Regions from separate parts of the Chryseobacterium foetidum genome, predicted to be linked through region 1. Evidence: riboswitches for the same ligand, from Rfam matches in the RefSeq annotation. Region 1 holds a riboswitch; the other holds the start of a gene.
The links. Region 1 has a riboswitch for cobalamin ahead of NG809_RS03985 (acyl-CoA thioesterase). Riboswitches for the same ligand answer to the same signal wherever they lie in the genome.

Region 1 (5,067 bases):
CTCAGGGCGTTCAGATAATCGCTGAGCTTTATATATGCGTGTTCTTCTATTGTAAAAGAAAAACCTGCGAGTCCTATTGAGAGTGTTTTGTTCATAGCTTTTGTTTTTAAAGTTTTTGAGTGATTTGATTGACAGAATCTGTTAATTCCTTCCACGTGTTTTGCAGTTCAGTGAGAAAAGTTTTTCCTTTTTCTGTGATCTGATAATACTTTCTTGGTGGTCCTCCGGTAGATTCTTCCCATCTGTAGGAGAGAAATTCTCCGTTTTTCAGTCTTGTAAGAAGAGGGTAGAGGGTTCCTTCCACTACATCCAGTTTTCCTTTTTTCAGCTCGTCTATCAAATCAGAAACATACATTTCGCGAACATTGATAAGGCTTAAAATACAGAATTCCAGAATCCCTTTTCGCATTTGCGCTTTGGTATTTTCGGTATTCATTGTTAATGAGGTTTTAATTAATTGGTTATAATTTTCGGTTTTCAGTTCCTAGCTAGTTGAACCTATTTCGATTTTACATTACAAAGATATGTAATAAAGATGGTAATATGCAATACAAAGTAGTAAAATAAATTGATAATTTTATTTAATTTGTTGATTTTCAGTTTGATAAATTTTAATTAAGAATTTTTTAATTTTAATTAAAACTAAATTTCCATCCTGTTTTATTATTTTTGAACCATGAAATCGCCCATAAAAAACTTTAGAAGCAAGCAGTTATGAAGATTGGGCGGTGACATCTGACAAATAAAATAAATAAAATCTACAGATGAAAATTCAAAAAGAAATCGATTTTATCATCGCTGTTGACGCTTTGAAAAATGTTCAGCGAAGAAATTACAACGCCGATGATTCCAGAAGAGAAAATACTGCGGAACATTCCTGGCAGATCATTATTTTAGCTCAGATCTTATTTCCTTATGCTAAAAACAGAGCAGATATTGATCTTTTGAGAGTCATCAGAATGCTTTCCATCCATGATTTGGTAGAAATTGAGGCGGGCGACACCTTCATTTTTGATGAGGTTGCAATGGTGGGAAAATTTGAAAGAGAAAAACGGTCTGCCCAAAAGATTTTCGGAATTTTAGATGAACCTCTCCGTTCAGAATTCTTTAATCTCTGGCTGGAATTTGAAGAGGAAGAAACGCCGGACGCTATTTTTGCCTGTGCCATTGACAGAATTATGCCTTTTATTTTAAATTCTCACACTTCGGGAAAAAGCTGGACTGAAGCCAAAGTAACCGAAGTTCAGGTAAGGAAAATCCTTGAAAATGCCATCTGCAGAGCATCAGAAGAAATGGAAGAGGCCTTTCATCATCTAATGAATCTCAATCTGGAATCGGCGAAGGTTTTAAGATAATTGGAAATCTCACGCAGATTTTGATGATTAAGCTGCTTTCTTTTTAAAGTTTAATCTGATCTCAATTTTATTTAAAACACGAAGGCTTCGACGGGCTCAGCCTGACACGTTTTATGTTATGCTTAGGATTAGAATTGTCACGCTGAGCCTGTCGAAGCGTTTTTGTTTATCAATATAGTTGTGAAATAATCTCACGCATATTTTGGTGATTAAGCTGATTCTCTTAAAAGTTTAATCTGATCTCAATTTTATTTAAAACACGAAGACTTCGACGGGCTCAGCCTAACACCTTCTATCTAAAGCTTAGTATTAGAGATGTCATGCTGAGCCTGTCGAAGCATTTTTGTTTATCAATATAGTTGTGAAATAATCTCACGCTGATTTTGGTGATTGAGCTGATTAATTTTAGTCTGATCTCAATTTTATTTACACACACACGAAGGCTTCGACGGACTCGCCCTAACACCTTTTATCTAAAGCTTAGTATCAGAGATGTCATGCTGAGCTTGTCGAAGCATTTTTTTATCAAATTTCATCTGCAAAATCCGCACAATCTGCGAGAGTAAAAAAAATGGTGTGCAGATTGTTTCTATTTCAAAAAATAAGCAATGCAGACAAAAGAATACAATCGCGAAGAGTTTGATTATCATCAAAGCGAAAACAACTATACGCTGTCAATTCCGGCAAAATTTTTAGATGCAAAAAATTTAAAAGTAAAAAGAAAGAATCCAGACGGAAGTTTTTCTGATGCAGACGTAGTAATTCGGGAACAAAATCATGAAATACTGATTATTACAAGCGTTCCCATAGATATTTTAGTGGAAATTTCAGAGCAGGAAATATAGATTTTATTTAAAGAAAAAGGTTTCGAAGAACAATTAAGTCTACCGAAACCTTTTAAATAAAGACTGAAAGTGACAAGTGGCAGTCAAAAACTACCGCTCATCTATTATAAAATTTGAATTGGTTTCTTAAATTCGTCGATGGCTACAAAGGTAAAATCGCCTGTAATCGCTTTTTCCCTTTCGTAAGAATACATCTGTTCGGTAAAAATCTCAACATTCACTTTCATACTCGTTTTTCCAACGTGAGAAACCTTTCCGATTAATTCCACGATGGTTCCGGCAGGAATAGGTTTTTTAAAATCAATTTTGTCGCTGCTTACGGTTACCACGCGTTTTCTTGCAAATCGTGTGGCTGTGATAAACGCAACTTCATCCATCAGCTGCATCGCAGTTCCACCGAAAAGCGTGTCGTAATGATTTGTTGTGTTGGGGAAAACGGCTTTGAAAATTCTGGTTTCCGAGGCATCAATTCTTTCTTCTGTAGTCATATTTCATTATAAATTTGTGCGAAAAATGAACTTTACTGAAACAAAAAGAATCTTTCAGGAAGGATAATTCCCGAAATAACATTTGGTCAATAAACTTCAGATCGCGAAAGTTTTTTGTTTGAAGAAACAGGCAGGTCTCCTGACTTGTAACATCTTTATTCCTTCCCATGCCCTGTGCACAGTGGTTTTTATAAAGACTTCGGTTACTTACAGTTGCGCGACAGTTCGTGATTTTCACACGATTCCCTTTTCGTTTGCGGCTAAGCAAAACCAGTTTCCCGGAAAATCATTTGTTGAGATTTTCCGTCGGCAAAAGTACAAATAAAGTTTGATTTAAATTAGGGTAATCTTTTTTCTAAGTAGCTGCAGAAAATTTGAACCATTAAGACAGATTAAGTTGTTAAGAACAAACTGACTGCAGATATTTTAAGGTTTACGAGGTAAAATATTAAGGTGGGCGGTTGGAATTTTATTTGAACCATTAAGACATAGTAAGCTGTTAAGGACAAAACTGACTGTTTTTTTTAAGTTTTACCGAGGTAAATGATTAAGCATTACGCTTAAATCAATTTTATTGATCCTTAAAAAAGCTTAACCAATTAATAATCTTAATGTTTAAAATTCCAACAGTTATTCAGGATTGTTGTAAATAATCTGACTGATCACTTTTCCTTCTTTCACCGTCCAGAAAGTCGTGTAACGGTTTTCACCTGAGCCGTTGATCATGTAGATGTAAACATGATCAGCATCCATTGCTGTTACACCAATGTTTTCGAAATCGGTTGTTGGATCAAATAGATTTTTGATTGCATCACGTACAAAAACAGTTCCTCTTCCGGGCTGCTGTACACGGATGGATTTTACTTCTGTCAGGCCTTCAGGAAGGGTTTTTCCGATGCCCCATGGCTTTGCTTTATCAATTTTAGTGATGTTTCCGTCGGCATCTTTTTCCTGTCTTTTAAAGCTCGCGTTGGAAGGGTAGATGTCGATTACTACTTTCGTACGTTGTGCAGTCGGAATTTTTTCATTGGAATTATCTGTAAATGTGTATGATCTTCCGTTTTTAGATTTTGATGGTGTAAATTTCGGAAGCTGATCGATGAAAGCAACACGGTCTTTGTTGACCATACCTTCTTTTGTAAGGCTGTCATATCTTACAAAAGGCTTTTCGTCGTCAGTTTTTTCAGGATATTTGATCCAGATCCATTCGGTTTCTCCGGGAGCGGGTTTTACATAAACGAAAACGTCGCCTTTTTTCATTCTGATTTTATCAACAATCTTGCGGTAATCTTCCTTGTGTACACGCACCATCGCATAACCTTCCTGTGCCTTTACAACTCCAAACGGAATTTTGTTTTGCGCATCGATTAAACTAAACGAAAATATACTGAATAAAGATAAAACTGCTTTGTTGATGAAAGTCATTTGAAAGAATATTTAGCTCAAAGATATAAATTAAATATTTTTCGGGAGATAATTAAACCTTTGCAATTCTGTTAAATCTTTGATTAATCTCAAATTTCCATCCGAAAGCAGGAAATTTTTATCGGAAATCTCCAAAACATCGTGATATTGATGATCCGAAATCAGAAATCCTTTTTGGGTCTAATTCTTTATCACTGTCCTTATTTCGGTAATGATTTTTGGGGAAAGGCTGTGGAAAGGCTCATCCAGCAAAATGAATTCTGCTTTTGAATTGATAATCAAAAGGATTTCTACAAGTCTCAGTTCGCCGCCTGACAGTGATTTTGGGGTTTCATTTAAAAAAGATTGAATTAAATTTAAATCACATAGCTTTTCAGCATTTTCTTGATTACAAACTAAATTAATCACTTTTTTAATTTTTACATTCTTCGGCAGGAATGAATGTTGCGGCAGATAAGCAATTCTGTTTTTTCTGTCAGACTGTTTCTGCAAAATTGTTTCGTTAAATTTTATGTATTGAGTTTTACCTTTCAGATTTCCAAAAATAATCTGAAATAAAGTTGATTTTCCTCAACCGTTTCTTCCTAAAAGTCCGGCTGTTTTTCCTGTTTCAAGACTTAAGTAAATGTCTCTCAAAATTTCTTTGTTGCCAAAAGATTTTGTAATGCTGTCGATATGAAGTCTGCTCATATAAAAGTTGCTGTCAGTTTTAAACTTACCGCAGAAATCAATGTTAAAATCCAAAGCTGTCGTTTTGAAAAACCAAAATTTGCATAAAAAAGATATTCATTTTTCAGTCTTATTTCGTAAATAAGATAATGTAATAAAGGAAAAATAAATAAAAATCCTGTGGTAAAATGGTCGTAATTAAAACCAAAAGGAATTGAACTTAAGAGTGAAAAAGAAAATCCGGGAATAATTAGTTTTTTATAAAAAATCCACAATATTTTTATC
Region 2 (5,067 bases), 2.6 Mb from region 1:
AACATTTGGGTTCTGGGCATTGTAATAATTTTTGGTGAAAGCTCCCGTGGTGTAATCAAAGAAATCTATTGAAGCTTTGTTGCTGCCCATATTTCCTTCATTCAATACATAAAGCCCTTTAATGTTGATGTTTTCAGGTTCCTGAACTCCCGAAACCGTTGCTCCGTAATTGATATAATCGTAATCTTCTCTACAAGAATGAATGCTGAGAATAAAAAGAAAAGCTAAAAGTATCTGTATATTTTTCATTTTTAAATTCTGCTTTTAAAAGTTGACTCTCAAATTAACCCTGTAATTTCTGCCCGGCATAGGATAATTTTTAATCACGCTGTAGTTTTGGTCTAAAAGATTATTCACCTCAAGTCCGAGTCTGAATTTCCAGCCCTTAAGTTTAAATTCACGTGTACCCGAAATATCACTGCTGTACCATGGCTGCTCATAATTTTCTGGAATATTCTCAGACATATTGTAACGCTCGCCTACATAGATGTAGCTGTAATTCAGCTGCCAGTCTTTGTAAGTAAGCCCCAACAGCATGCTTCCGTTGTGCTTTGCAGTATATGGAATCTGATTTCTGTAATAAGAAGTAATGTTGCTTTTTGTGATATTTAAAGCTTCTGTAAAAGTATAGGTAAAACGGCTGCTGAATAACAGATTTTCAGAAAGCAGCCAGATCGCCTGTGCCGAAACATCTGCGCCTTTAATTTCAACTTCACCCAGATTCGTCATTGTCCAGCGGAACTGCTGGCCTTTCGGATAAGAGATAATTTTATCCTGAACCCTGTTGTAATAAGCATCAGCGATGATATTAATATTCTGTAAAACGCCTGTTTCAAAATCTTTATTAAAGGTAAAACCTAAATCGTACTGATTGGTAAATTCAGGTTTCAGCTCCGAACTTCCGACTTCTGCGTAGTACAGATCATTAAAAGTTGGCATTCTGAAAATTCTTTTATAAAAACCATGGAATTTGAAATCTGCTGCAAACGGCTGATAGGAAGCGAACACAGTCGGTGTAAATTCCGAACGGTTTTGAGGAACGGAAAATGTAGTGTTTTCAATTTTCTCCTGAACAAAAGTTCCCAAAACACTTCCCTGAATTTTAAATTTATTGAAATCAAACTGTGTAGCCAAAGCAATCAGTTCGGTATGTCTTTGAGGGTACGCAAACTGACGTAAGTTGGCATCCAAAGTATTGTATTGATAATCTGCCGAAAGATTGATCTTCCAGAATTTATACGGGGAATACTGTTGTGCTGTAGAAACATAAAATTCCTGTTGCTTGTAAATATTGTCAATAAAAAGTGGCGTTCCTCCGGGATTGTCATTGTAATATCTTGTATAATCATCAGCAAATTTAGAATTGATCTGAAACTTGTATTTGGACGAAATTTCCTTCTCGAAACTTCCCTGTACAAAAAAGTTTTTATCCCATTGTCGGCTTGATGAAATATCTCCGTTTCTGATGATTGCTCCCGGAACACCTCTTTCAGAATCGTAGTAGTAACCTTTGAGTTTCCAGATTCCGTTGTTGATTTTTCCGAAAACACCGGCTTCAGCACGGAGGGATTCGATGTCACCGTTTTCTCTGATGCCGCTTCGTTCCCAACCCAGACTTCCGTCGGGTAAGGCAACTTTTTGATGAAATTTATACCGTCCATGACCTGTAAGATATTCTGTATTTAAAGAAATACTGATGTTCTCCGTCAGTTTCTGCTCTAATAAGATGGAAGGATTTACCACACCAAAAGATCCCGAGCGGTAATTAAAATTGACATTCGTTTTCTTTGAACCTGAAAAAACCGGAGTTCTGCTTCGCAAGTAAATAGATCCCGAAGAACCAAAGTCTTTGGCTGCCTGAAAAATTTCGCTTTTCTGTCCGTTATAAAGTGAGATGGATTCTAAGTTATCTAAAGAAAATCTTCCAAGGTCAACGGTTCCGTTTTGAGCATTGCCAATAGGAATTCCATCGTAGAAAACCCCAACATGCTGCGTTCCCATCGCACGGATATTTACTGTTTTCATACCGCCAATTCCACCATAATCCTTCACCTGAATTCCGGAAAAATAGCGTACAGCATCCGCAACAGAAGTACTGTTGAGCTTCTCAAGTTCAGTTCCTGAAAGTTTTTGTGAAGAAATTACCCCTGTTTCCTGTCGCTTTCTGTTGAAGATAATATCCCTGATAACTGTAGTTTCAATACTGTCATTTTCTGTGTTTTGGGCAAAAACAGAAGAAGGGCTGGCGAGCATCACAAGCAATGCGGAAGAGTAAAAATATTTCATTCAGTTCAAATCAAATCAGTAAGAATCGCTGTGAATGAAAAGGTAGAAGGTAATAACCTGTTTTGCGTAATGCAAAAAGGAAAAGAGACCGACTGCGCTTCATTCCACGAAAGCTTCATCAAAAAAATGCTTTAGAAAGGTATCTGACTTATATTTTCTGAATTTCAGAAAAATACTTACAGTAGCGGGTCTGCTTCGGATTCACACCGAATTCCCTTTTTAAAACGTTGCAAATTTAAGCTTTTAAATAAGAACTGACAATGAGAAATTGATAATTTAGGAATGACTTTTTTACAGAATCTACAAAAAGCTGGAATCAAAATAAAACGGAAGCAAATCTTTCACGGAACTCACCTTATAAATTTCATCTGTAAGACTCGCAAAATAGATCTCAATATTCTGGTTCTGTTTCGTTTCGTATTCCATTAAACTCTGACGGCAGTTGCCACACGGTGGAATAGGAGGTGTTTTTTCTGTAGATTTTCTCGGACCGCCCACAACAAAAATTTTACTGATTTTCTCATTCGGAAAATTGGCAGCCACCCAGTAAATGGCCGTTCGCTCAGCACAAAGACCCGATGGAAATGCAGCATTTTCCTGATTGTTGCCTGAAAATATTTCACCGTTTTCAAGAAGCACAGCGCAGCCCACCAAAAAATGGGAGTAGGGAGCGTATGCATTTTCCCGTGCTTTTTTAGCAGCTTCCAAAAGGGAAATTTCGCTTTCGGTCAACTCGTTTTGTGCTGTAAAGTGCTCAAAACTGATCTGAAAATCTTTTTTCATTCAAATTAAATAAAGGGAGCTAAAAGTAAAACAATTTTCAAGGCTGGCAAAATATCTCAGAGATTATTCAATATTTAAAATTCAATATTCAATGTTCATGAATTGTTCTTATCAATTATATAATGCGAGGAGCTTCAAAATAATTAGCATTACAAAAATTCCTACTCATCACATCACTTGCGTATCAGACCCGTAGGGTTTAATATGAATAACCATAGGTGAAACCTATGGTTAAAGAACACTTACATGAAACAGAACCCGCAGGGTTCAACAATTTTAAACCTTAAACCTTAAACCTTAAACCTTAAACCTTAAACCTTGAATCTTCCATCTCCCGCCTTCCATCTTCCAACAAATTCCCCAACTTTCACTCTTATTTCGTATTTTTAAATTTTTAAAACAAAACTTCATGTTATACACACCAATCAACTTCAGAAATGTAGAACTGAAAAACCGCTGGGTAATGTCGCCAATGTGCATGTACAGCAGCGATAACGGACTTGCCAATGACTTCCACTTTGTACATTACGTAAGCCGTGCCCAGGGCGGAACCGGACTAATCTTCGTGGAAGCCACCGCCGTGGAGCCAAAAGGCAGGATCACCAATCACTGCATGGGAATCTGGAATGATGAGCAGGCAAATGCATTGAAACGAATCGTTGATTTCGTGCATCAGAATACAGAATCCAAAATAGGAATTCAGCTGGCACATGCAGGACGAAAAGGTTCTACATGGGAAAACAAACAGATTTCTCTCGAAGAAGGCTGGGAAACATTAGCTCCAAGCCCAATTCCTTATCACCCGACTGAGAGAATCCCTCATGTTTTAAGTGTTGAGGAAATTAAAGAGCAGGTTCAGAATTTTAAAATTGCTGCGAAAAAAGCTGTAGATGCAGGTTTTGATGTAATTGAAATTCACGCGGCACACGGCTATTTGGCTCATCAGTTTCTTTCACCGCTTTCCAATGTAAGAACGGATGAATATGGCGGGAGTTTTGAAAACAGAAGCCGTTTTTTACTTGAAATAGTAGATGCTGTCAATGAAATACTGAATGAAAATGTTGCATTGTTTGTAAGAATTTCAGGAACAGAATATGCGGAAAACGGTTGGGATATTGAAGACAGTGTAGCTCTTGCAAAAGTTCTTAAAGATCACAGCGTTGATTTAATAGATGTTTCAAGTGGTGGAAATATTCACGGTGCAAAAATTGAAGTTAAACCATTGTATCAGGTTCATTTATCGGGTCAGGTGAAAAAAGAAGCGGATGTAAAAACAGGAACTGTTGGATTAATCACAAGCGCCGAACAGGCCGAGTATATTATGGGACAAAATGAAGCAGATCTTATTTTTGTGGCAAGAGAAATTCTGAGGAATCCGTTTCTGGCAGTACAGAGTTCGTTTGCAGCTCACAAAGACTGCTTCTTTCCCCACCAGTATCTCCGCGCAAAATTATAATTAAAATACAACTTCCATCCTCAACCTTAGCCTCAACCTTAACCTCAGCCTCAAAAATGAAAATTGAAGAATACATGTTATCCTGTCCGAGCAAGAAATTTTTAGGAATAGAATGTTTCGGATGTGGCACCCAAAGGGCAATTGTATTGGTTTTTCAAGGGAAATTTGTGGAAGCTTTCCATATGTTTCCGGCGGTATATACGCTTTTGCTCTTTTTTATGACCGTAATTCTCACGTTTGTAGACCGAAAAAGAAACTACGGAAATATTTTGGTTATTTTAGGAATACTTAATGCACTAATCATGGTAATTTCTTATTTTTATAAACGAATTTAAACTATTACACAAATTTATTATGGAACAACAAAAATTACCAAATGCAACCACGGTGTTGGTTTTAGGAATCGTATCAATCGTAGGAACATGCTGCTGTACTGGTCTCGTCGGAGTAATCTGCGGTTTAATAGGGATGAACTTATACAAAAAAGACAAAGTTTTGTATGATCAGAATCCTGCTTCGTACACAGATTTCAACAATCTGAA

Region 2: another riboswitch for cobalamin. It lies ahead of NG809_RS16040 (TonB-dependent receptor plug domain-containing protein); the one in region 1 lies ahead of NG809_RS03985 (acyl-CoA thioesterase).

The regions. Positions count from the first base shown of each region.
Region 1 covers NZ_JAMXIA010000001.1:831,177-836,243, reverse strand. Annotated here, with positions in the region: gene NG809_RS04005 (PspC domain-containing protein) at 1-95, opposite strand, end outside; gene NG809_RS04000 (PadR family transcriptional regulator) at 107-436, opposite strand; gene NG809_RS03995 (HD domain-containing protein) at 765-1,355, shown strand; gene NG809_RS03990 (hypothetical protein) at 1,964-2,200, shown strand; gene NG809_RS03985 (acyl-CoA thioesterase) at 2,305-2,688, opposite strand; cobalamin riboswitch at 2,801-2,978, opposite strand; gene NG809_RS03980 (hypothetical protein) at 3,319-4,113, opposite strand; partial or broken gene NG809_RS03975 (ATP-binding cassette domain-containing protein) at 4,294-4,671, opposite strand; gene NG809_RS03970 (hypothetical protein) at 4,684-4,857, opposite strand.
Region 2 covers NZ_JAMXIA010000001.1:3,461,504-3,466,570, forward strand. Annotated here, with positions in the region: gene NG809_RS16035 (YncE family protein) at 1-249, opposite strand, end outside; gene NG809_RS16040 (TonB-dependent receptor plug domain-containing protein) at 265-2,286, opposite strand; cobalamin riboswitch at 2,404-2,539, opposite strand; gene cdd (cytidine deaminase) at 2,587-3,069, opposite strand; gene NG809_RS16050 (NADH:flavin oxidoreductase/NADH oxidase) at 3,479-4,525, shown strand; gene NG809_RS16055 (DUF2752 domain-containing protein) at 4,582-4,860, shown strand; gene NG809_RS16060 (CCC motif membrane protein) at 4,880-5,067, shown strand, end outside.